2 regions of the Agathobaculum hominis genome follow, and region 1 is predicted to be linked to the other one. Evidence: predicted binding sites of a transcription regulator. Region 1 holds the regulator's gene; the other holds the start of a gene.
The links. Region 1 encodes Rex, which represses fermentation and respiration genes when NADH is low (regulators of the CRP and FNR family bind a similar motif). Its sites were predicted from a motif close to ATTGTTAANNNNTTAACAAT; they were not measured.

Region 2: the regulator Rex is predicted to act here: its motif matches at 2,531-2,550, upstream of H8S02_RS08875 (acetyl-CoA C-acetyltransferase).

The regions. Positions count from the first base shown of each region.
Region 1 covers NZ_JACOPK010000009.1:90,511-95,380, forward strand. Annotated here, with positions in the region: gene H8S02_RS10220 (MATE family efflux transporter) at 1-230, opposite strand, end outside; gene H8S02_RS10225 (AraC family transcriptional regulator) at 426-1,289, shown strand; gene H8S02_RS10230 (redox-sensing transcriptional repressor Rex) at 1,348-1,995, opposite strand; gene H8S02_RS10235 (isocitrate/isopropylmalate family dehydrogenase) at 2,099-3,256, opposite strand; gene H8S02_RS10240 (aconitate hydratase) at 3,363-4,870, opposite strand, start outside.
Region 2 covers NZ_JACOPK010000007.1:124,138-129,007, forward strand. Annotated here, with positions in the region: gene H8S02_RS08860 (4-hydroxyphenylacetate 3-hydroxylase family protein) at 1-421, shown strand, start outside; gene H8S02_RS08865 (hypothetical protein) at 506-787, shown strand; gene H8S02_RS08870 (acyl CoA:acetate/3-ketoacid CoA transferase) at 869-2,437, shown strand; gene H8S02_RS08875 (acetyl-CoA C-acetyltransferase) at 2,631-3,821, shown strand; gene H8S02_RS08880 (enoyl-CoA hydratase-related protein) at 4,136-4,870, shown strand, end outside.

The DNA.
Region 1 (4,870 bases):
CCCCAGTACTGCGAGCCCATAACGACCGCGCCCTCGCCCGCGCCGACGACCAGCATCTGGAGCAGGAACTGGATCTGGTTGCACAGACTGACGCCGCCCATCGCGTTCTGGCTGTAACGTCCGAGCATGAGCGTATCCATCATGTTGACGCCGTAGGTCAGCAGATTCTGCAGCGCCAGAGACAGCGCTAAAATCATAAACGACTTATAAAACGTCTTTTCCTTTATCATAGCATATTCCCCCAAACCATCCGGCGAAAGAACGGGTTTTGCAGGATTTTTCTTTCTGCACCCCTCGTATTCTCCTTCGGATGTTTCCTTATTAAGATATTACCGAAAATTCATGCCATTGACAATAACAAAACACTGCAATCTATTTATATTTTGTGCTATAATGACAGCAATCACAAAAAGGAGGCTGCCGTCATGAAGGTCACAGAAGAAGCCGGGGTGCTCGCGCGTTCAGAGCGCTTCTTTGCCACCCCCGGCACGGTCGCGCGCGGACTGTTCTACTACATCACGCGCGCCGGGCATTATTACTACGATGAAAATTATGATTTCCGCGACAACTGCGAGATCGCGCATCTCGAAAGCCACCGCAACTTCTATCTGCTCTATGTGCGCGCCGGGACGATGTACGTCCGCACCGACCACGAATTTTCGGTCGAGCGCGGACAGGCTGCGCTCGTGGACTGCCGCAGACCTCACCGCTTTTTCACGCACAGTGACGCAGAAGCGCTCTGGCTGCACTTCGACGGAGCGAACTCGGGCGCATTTTTCGAGCAGATCATCGCCTTTCACGGTGGCAGACAGGTGTTCACGCCTGCCGCCGCGCTGCATCTCGAGCAGGAGCTTGCGCAGCTCATCCTCGGCCTGCGGACCGGCGAAACCAGTGAGGTCGAGCGCTCGCAGGCCCTGTACCGCATTCTGTGCGGCCTGCTCCTGCCGCAGCGCGCGCACAGTCCCGCAGAAAACGACGCAGTCGCGCAGGCTGTGCGCTTCATCGACAGCCATCTGACCGAGGAGCTCCCGGTCCGCAGCATCGCCGCGCACGTCAACCTCAGTACATCGCATTTCTCGCGCATTTTCCGCGCCTCGACCGGCTTTTCGCCGCATGAGTATATCATGCTCCACCGTATCGACGAGGCGAAATCGCTGCTGCACTCGACCGGCCTTTCGGTCAGCGAGATCGCGTTCCGCGTGGGATTTCGGAGCGAGGTCAATTTTATCGCGGCATTCCGCTCGAAAACCGGCCAGTCCCCCACCCAGTTTCGAAACAATCTGCTGTAAACTGCAAAAGAAAGGGAGAGCACAGCTATTTCCGTGCTCTCCCTTTCGTTTTATGGTCTCAGTCCTCGTTCTCCTCAGCCATGCCGACAAGCTGGCACAGCGTCATAAGGCTGTCCGACAGATGTACATTCTCGACCGGAACACCGAGTCCCTCCAGATGCAGATCCTCGCCCGTGAAGTTCCACAGGCCGCGGATGCCGCGCTCGACCAGACTGCGCGCGATCGCCGGCGCGTTGCCGCGCGGGATGGTCAGCACCGCAACATCCGGGTGGAGTTCGTCGATATAGTGGTCAAGCTCTTTTGCGTCCCTCACCTCATAGCCGCCAAAGCTGCGGCCGATCAGCTCCGGACTGGCGTCGAATGCACACAGCAGCTCAAAGCCGCTCGCAGAGAAATTGAAGTTGTTGAGCAAGGCGCGGCCGAGGTTGCCGGCGCCCAGAAGAATCGCCGTGCGTCCTGCGCGCAGGCCCAGGATCGCGCCGAGCTCCTCCTGCAGCTTTTCGATATTGTAGCCGTAGCCCTGCTGACCGAAGCCGCCGAAGCAGTTGAAATCCTGCCGGATCTGCGACGCCGTCAGCCCCATCCGCTCGGCCAGTGCGCGCGAGGAGATGCGCTGCGCGCCTTCGGCTTTCAGCTCGCAGATGTTGCGATAATATCGCGGTAAACGCTGAATTACCGCTTTAGATACCTCTTGCCTGTGTTCCACCGTCTCTCCCCTCTCTTCGTTATTTTCTTCCTTTGCTTCCGAGAATGCGCACGTGCCCTGCAAACTCCCTCCGCAAGGCACGCACCACTGTTATCAACTTGGATTAAAGCTTTGCGATCGTCTCGAGAACGTAATCCGTGAACTCCTGTGCGGTCGCACCGGTATCGCGGCCGGTCACAACGACCTTGCGCTCCTCAACCATGCAGATGTCGAGCGCACGGTCGAGCTTTTTCGCCAGCTCGATCTCACCGATATGCTCGAGCAGCATGACGGCTGCACGCAGCACGGAGGACGGGTCGGCATACTTTGCGCGGCCTTCCTTGACCATGCGCGGTGCAGAGCCGTGGATGGCCTCGAACATTGCGTAGCGCTTGCCGATATTCGCCGAGCCTGCGGTACCGACGCCGCCCTGGATCTCAGCTGCCTCGTCGGTGATGATGTCGCCGTACAGATTGGGCAGGACAACGACCTTGAAGTCGCGGCGGCGCTTGTCGTCGAGCAGCTTTGCGGTCATGATGTCGATGTACCAGTCGTCAAAAACAACCTCCGGGTACTCTGCGGCAACCTTCTGGCAGGTATCAAGGAACTTGCCGTCGGTGGTCTTGATGATATTCGCCTTGGTGACGCAGGAAACGCGGTTCTTGCCGGTCTTGCGCGCATAATCAAAGGCCAGACGCGCGATGCGCTCGCAGCCCTGCGAGGTCGCAACGGTGAAGTCGATGAACAGATCGTCGTCGATCTGCACGCCCTGCGAGCCGACAGCGTAGCCGCCCTCGGTGTTCTCGCGGTAGAACGTCCAGTCGATGCCGAGCTCCGGAACCTTTACCGGACGGACGTTCGCGAACAGGTCGAGACCCTTGCGCATGGCAACGTTCGCGGACTCAACGTTCGGCCACGGATCGCCCTTGCGCGGGGTCGTGGTGGGGCCCTTCAGGATAACATGGCACTGCTTGAGCTGCTCCATGACGTCGGGCGGAATCGCACAGCCGAGCTCGGCGCGGCGCTCGATGGTCAGGCCGTCGATGACGCGGAACTCGACCTTGCCGGCCTTTACCTTGTCTGCGAGCAGAACCTCAAGTGCGTGCTGCGCCATGCCGGTGATCATCGGGCCGATGCCGTCGCCGCCGCACACGCCGATGATGAGCTTGTCGAGCTTGGAATAATCAATAAAATCGTCCTGCGCCTTCATATCCATGATACGCTTGCGCTGGCTCTCTACTACTGCTTCAAATTTATCCAGAACAGACTGGTCGATAGACATTGGGTTGTCCTCCTGTCGCATTGATATTATTTTAACAAATTAACGTCATTCTGTCAAGGCGGACCGGACAGACATTCTCTCCTGTCCGCCGCCCCGGTTTCAGCTCTTACTTGTTCGCCTGCTGACGCGCGTAGAGCAGCGTGCCGCCCGCGAGCAGCGCATGGCGCTGACGCTCGGAGACCTCGCAGTCTGCCTTGAAGGTCCTGCCGCCGCAGACGACCGTGACCTGCTCGCCGTTCTTTACTTCCTCGAGAACGTTCGGCAGAGAGATCTCGTCGAGCAGATTGATCGCATCGTAATCCGCCGGATCTGCGAAGGTCAGCGGAATAATGCCGGAGTTGACCAGATTTGCCTTGTGGATGCGCGCGAAGGACTTGCACAGGACAGCCTTGACGCCCAGATACAGCGGAACGAGCGCCGCATGCTCACGGGACGAGCCCTGACCGTAGTTTGCGCCGCCGACGATGATGCCGCCGCCCTGCTCCTTGCAGCGGGACGGGAAATCCTTGTCCACGTTGATGAAGCAGTAGTTGGAGTAGAACGGGACGTTCGAGCGGTACGGGAGCAGCTTCGCGCCGGCCGGAAGGATATGGTCGGTGGTGATGTTGTCCTCGGTCTTGAGCACGACCTTGCCGGTATAGGACGCCTCGAGCGCCTTGCCGAGCGGGAACGGCTTGATGTTCGGGCCGCGGACGACCTCGACCTCAGCCGGATTTTCCGCCGGCTTTACGATCATGTTGTCGTTGATGACGAAATGCTCAGGCATCTCGATCTCCGGCATCTCGCCGAGCGTGCGCGGATCGACCAGATGACCTGCCAGAGCGGACGCCGCCGCGACCTCCGGGGAGACGAGATAGATCTTCGCGTCCTGCGTGCCGGAGCGGCCCTCAAAGTTGCGGTTGAAGGTACGCAGGGAAACGCCTGCGGACTCCGGGGACTGACCCATGCCGATGCAGGGGCCGCAGGCACACTCGAGAATACGCGCACCGGCGGAAATGATGTCGGAAAGCGCGCCGTTCTGCGCGAGCATGTTGAATACCTGCTTGGAGCCCGGGCTGATGGTCAGGGAAACGTTCGGGTCGACGGTCTTGCCCTTGAGGATCGCCGCGACCTTCATCATATCATAATAGGAAGAGTTGGTGCACGAGCCGATGCAGCACTGGTTGATCGGGATCTCACCGATCTCCGTGACCTTCTTTACGTTGTCCGGCATATGCGGCATCGCTGCGAGCGGCTCGAGTGCGGACAGATCGACGGTGTACTCCTCGTCGTACTCTGCGTCCGGGTCGGAAGCCAGCGGAACCCATACGTCGCCGCGGCCCTGCGCCTCGAGGAACTTCCTGGTGGCCTCGTCGGACGGGAAGATCGAGGTGGTAGCGCCCAGCTCGGCGCCCATGTTGGTGATAGTCGCGCGCTCCGGCACGGACAAGGTCTTAACGCCCTCGCCCGCATACTCAACGATCTTGCCGACGCCGCCCTTGACGGTCATCTGGCGCAGAACGTCAAGAATAACGTCCTTTGCGGAGACCCACGGAGACAGCTTGCCGGTCAGCGTGACGCGGACCATCTTCGGCATCGGAATGTAATATGCGCCGCCGCCCATCGCGACCGCAA
Region 2 (4,870 bases), on a different contig from region 1:
CGGCATTGCATGTTCTTCTCAGGGCACCAAGACCAAGGCAGGCAACTACCTGATCGATCTGCTGCTCGCAAACGTCTGCAAGCAGAACGTTACCCGCTTCCCGTACGAGATCGCTCGTCTGGCACAGGATCTGGCAGGCGGCCTGATGGTTACCCAGCCGTCCGAGGCTGACTACCGCAACCCGGCTCTCAAGCCCTACATCGAGAAGTACCTCAAGGGCGTTGCTTCCGTTCCGACCGAGGACCGTATGCGTCTGCTGCGTCTGATCGAGAACATGACCATGGGTACCGCAGCTGTCGGCTATCTGCCCGAGTCCATGCACGGCGCAGGCTCTCCGCAGGCTCAGCGTATCATGATTGCCCGTCAGTCCAACCTCGAAATGAAGAAGGAACTGGCTAAGAAGATCGCTCGCATCCAGTAATCCAGAGCAATTCACAGGCACTCATGGACCATAAACCGTGAGTGCCTGTATTTGCGATACAGTATGAAAGGGGATAACATACGCATGCTGCACTGCACCGTGAAGTTCTGCGGCGGCTGCAATCCGCGCCACGATCGCGGCGAATGCTACAGCACTGTGCGTTCCGCCCTTTCGGATGCCGCCTCATTCTCCCTCCCGGAGGAGGGCGCGCATTACGACGTGCTGCTTATCATCCGCGGGTGCACCGGCTGCCCCTACCTCTATGAGGAGATCGAAGCCGACCACCGCATTGTTATCACATCGAGAGACGATATGCAGAGCGCGATCGACGAGATCCGCGCTGCCGCGTCGCATTCCGCCGGATAAACGACGGAAACATTGGCCGCAGGAGGTTTTCCTTCCCCCTGCCCCGGCCAGGATTGCATTAACATTTAGGAGGAGATCAACATGAAGAAAGTAAGCATTATCTCCGCAGAGGAGGCCGCTCTCAAGGTTCAGGACGGCGACACCATCGCTACCGGCGGTTTCGTATCCTGCGCATGCCCGGAGACCCTGTCCAAGGCTCTTGAGAAGCGTTTTCTTGAGACCGGTCATCCGAAGGATCTGACCCTGTTCTTCGCAGCAGGTCAGGGCCACCGCGACGGTACCGGCGGCGACCACTACGGTCACGAAGGCATGGTCAAGCGCGTTATCGGCGGTCACTGGGACCGTGCTCCCCGTCTGGGCGAGCTCGCTCTGAACAACAAGATCGAGGCTTACAACCTGCCGCAGGGCGTCATTTCTCATATGTACCGTGATATTGCCGCTCACAACATCGGCACCATCACCCACGTCGGCCTGAAGACCTTTGCTGACCCGCGCAACGGCGGCGGCAAGCTCAACGACGTTACCAAGGAAGACCTCGTAAAGGTTGTCAACATCGAAGGCCAGGAGCGCCTGCTCTACAAGGGCTTCCCGATCAACGTTGTATTCCTGCGCGCTTCCTACTGCGACGAGTACGGCAACTGCACCGTACATCGCGAGATCGGTCCTCTGGACGTAACTGCAATGGCTCAGGCCTGCAAGAACTCCGGCGGCAAGGTAATCGTTCAGGTCGAGAAGATCGTTCAGGGCGGCTCTCTGGATCCGAAGCTCGTTGCTATCCCGGGCATCTACGTTGACTCTGTCGTCGTAGGTACCGAAGAGGAGAACATGCAGTGCCTCGGCATGCCGTATGACGGCGCTCTGACCGGCGAGTTCCGCATTCCGGTCGACGCTATCCCGCCGATCCCGATGGACGCTAAGAAGATCATCGCCCGCCGTGCTGCTATGGAGCTGCCGAAGGACGCTATCGTCAACCTCGGCACCGGCGCACCGGAGAAGATCGCTAACGTTGCAGCTGAGGAAGGCATTTCCGACAACATGACCCTGACCGTTGAGGCAGGTTCTATCGCAGGCGTTCCCTACGGCGGCACTCAGTTCGGCGCTGCTGCAAACGCAATGTGCATCATCCCGCACAACGTACAGTTCGACTTCTATCAGGGCGGCGGCCTTGACGTTGCATTCCTCGGCCTGGCTGAGACTGCTCCGAACGGCGACCTGAACGTTTCCAAGTTCGGCACCCGTCTGGCTGGTGCAGGCGGCTTCATCGACATCACCCAGAACGCAAAGAAGGTCGTATACTGCGGCACCTTTACTGCAAAGGGCCTCAAGACCGAGTGCAAGGACGGCAAGCTGGTCATCACGCAGGAGGGCGCGAAGAAGAAGTTCGTAAAGCAGGTTGAGCATATCACCTTCTCCGGCGACTACGCGAACGAGGTTCATCAGCCGGTTCTGTACATCACCGAGCGCTGCGTATTCGAGCTGCGTCCGGAAGGCATCACCCTGATCGAGATCGCTCCGGGCATCGACCTCCAGACCCAGATCCTCGACCAGATGGAGTTCGAGCCGAAGATCGCTTATCAGGCAGACGGCACCATCAAGCTGATGGACGAGCGCATTTTCCACGAAGAGCTGATGGGTCTGACCATCGAATAACGTCTGTATTTTGTGCATGATATGCAAGCGGCATATATTATTTTCATGCGAATTATATGAATTTAATATTTGCCCTTGCATTCTGCTCAAGAGTTTGATAAAATATTAACGAACTCAGAAATCAATCGAGTTTTCATCACCGTGCGGCGGCATAGTTTTTTCGCCGCATCAGTAGAAAAGGAGAAACAGCTAAATGAACGTTTACATCTGTTCCGCTGCCCGTACTGCAATCGGCACTTACGGCGGCACCCTCCGCGATGTACACTCCTCCGAGCTTGGCACCGCTGCTGCAAAGGCAGCTATCGAGCGTGCAGGCGTTGACAAGGAAGCAATCGACGAGGTTCTGTTCGGTCAGGTACTGCAGGGCGGCGTAGGCCAGAACGTAGCACGTCAGGTTTGCCTGAAGTCCGGTCTGCCGATCACCACCCCGGCTATGACCCTGAACAAGGTTTGCGCTTCCTCCATGCGTGCCATCTCCCTCGGCACCCAGATCATCCGTTCCGGCGAGAACAAGATGATGCTGGTAGGCGGCTGCGAGTCTATGTCCGGTGCTCCGTACATCTCCCGCGATACCCGCTGGGGTGCTCGCATGGGCGACAAGAAGCTGGTCGATATGATGGTATACGACGGCGTATTTGATGTATTCAACCAGTATCACATGGGCATCACCGCTGAAAACGTAGCTGAAAAGTACGGCATCACCCGTCAGATGCAGGACGAGATCGCTCTCGCTTCCCAGCAGAAGGCTGCTGCCGCTATCGCTAGCGGCCGCTTCAAGGACGAGATCGTTCCGATCGAAGTCAAGAAGAAGAAGGAAACCGTTATCTTCGATACCGATGAGCACGTAAAGCCGAACACCACTCTGGAGATCCTCGGCAAGCTGCGCCCGGCATTCAAGAAGGACGGCGGCACCGTAACCGCAGGCAACGCTTCCGGCATCAACGATGCAGGCGCTGCAATGATCATCGCTTCCGAGGAGTTCGTCAAGGCAAACGGTCTCAAGCCGCTGGCTAAGGTTCGTGCCTGGGGCTCTGTAGGCTGCGATCCGTCCATCATGGGCGTAGGCCCGATCGAGTCCACCCGTCAGGCTCTGTCCCGCGCAGGTCTGACCGTTGCTGACCTCGACCTGATCGAGTCCAACGAGGCATTTGCTGCACAGGCTGCTGCTGTTAACCGTGAGCTTGGCTTTGATATGGACAAGGTTAACGTAAACGGCGGCGCAATCGCTCTGGGCCACCCGATCGGCGCAGCAGGCTGCCGCATCACCACCACCCTGATCTACGAAATGATCAAGCGCGACCTGACCATCGGTCTGGCTACCATGTGCATCGGCGGCGGTATGGGCGAAGCTATCATCGTCGAGCGCGACGAGCTCTGCAAGTAAATCTTGCTATAGGGGGCTTCAAAAGCCCCCTATATACCAAAATCAGTTCCGTGGAAACTGATTTTGGATACCCGAACGACGCCGCCCACGGCGGCTGGGTCGGGGTGTGCTCTCATCTTATCGCCGCACTGCGGCGGAATAAGGTTTAGAGGGCTACGGCCAAAACGCAGGTACACGCCCCGCGTTTTTACGAACAGGAACTCGTTCCTGCTCTCATTTGACTCAAACATCCTCCGGATGTTTGTCCGTCTCCGCATGGGGACGATCTCCGAGGGTCAGCCTTGGAGAACATATACTGAAAGGAAGTCTTAAAAATGACTGACGTAGTAATCGAAAAAAAGGGCCATGTTGCCATCGTTAAGATCGAGCATATGAAGGCCATGAACGCTCTGTCCACCGACATGTACGCTCAGCTCGAGGAAGCTTTCGACGAGCTGGCTAAGGATCTGGACAACGTTTACGCTGTCGTTCTGACCGGTTCTTCCACCGTCAACAAGAAGGGCAAGACCGTCAACTCCTTCGTTGCAGGCGCAGACATCTCCGAGATGGCTACCAAGACCTGTGAGGAAGGCAAGCTGTTCGGCAACGAGTCCAACCGCGTCTGCTGGAAGATCGAGAACTTCAAGCGCCCGGTCATCGCTGCAATCAACGGCTTCTGCCTCGGCGGCGGCTGCGAGCTGGCTATGTCCTGCGACATCCGTCTCGCTTCCGAGAACGCAACCTTCGGTCAGCCGGAAGTTGGTCTGGGCATCACCCCGGGCTGCGGCGGCACCCAGCGTCTGGCTCGCCTCGTAGGCGCAGGCAAGGCTAAGGAAATGCTCTACACTGCACGCGGCAACTACTCCGCTCAGGACGCTCTGGACATGGGTCTGGTTAACTACGTATATCCGCTCGAGAACCTGCTCGACGAGGCTGTAAAGCTCGCTGAGGAGATCGCTGCTCAGGCTCCGATCGCTGTTTCTCTGGTCAAGGAAGCTGTCAACGTTGGTCAGCAGACCGACCTGAACTCTGCTCTGAAGTTCGAGGGCAATGTCTTTGCACAGTGCTTC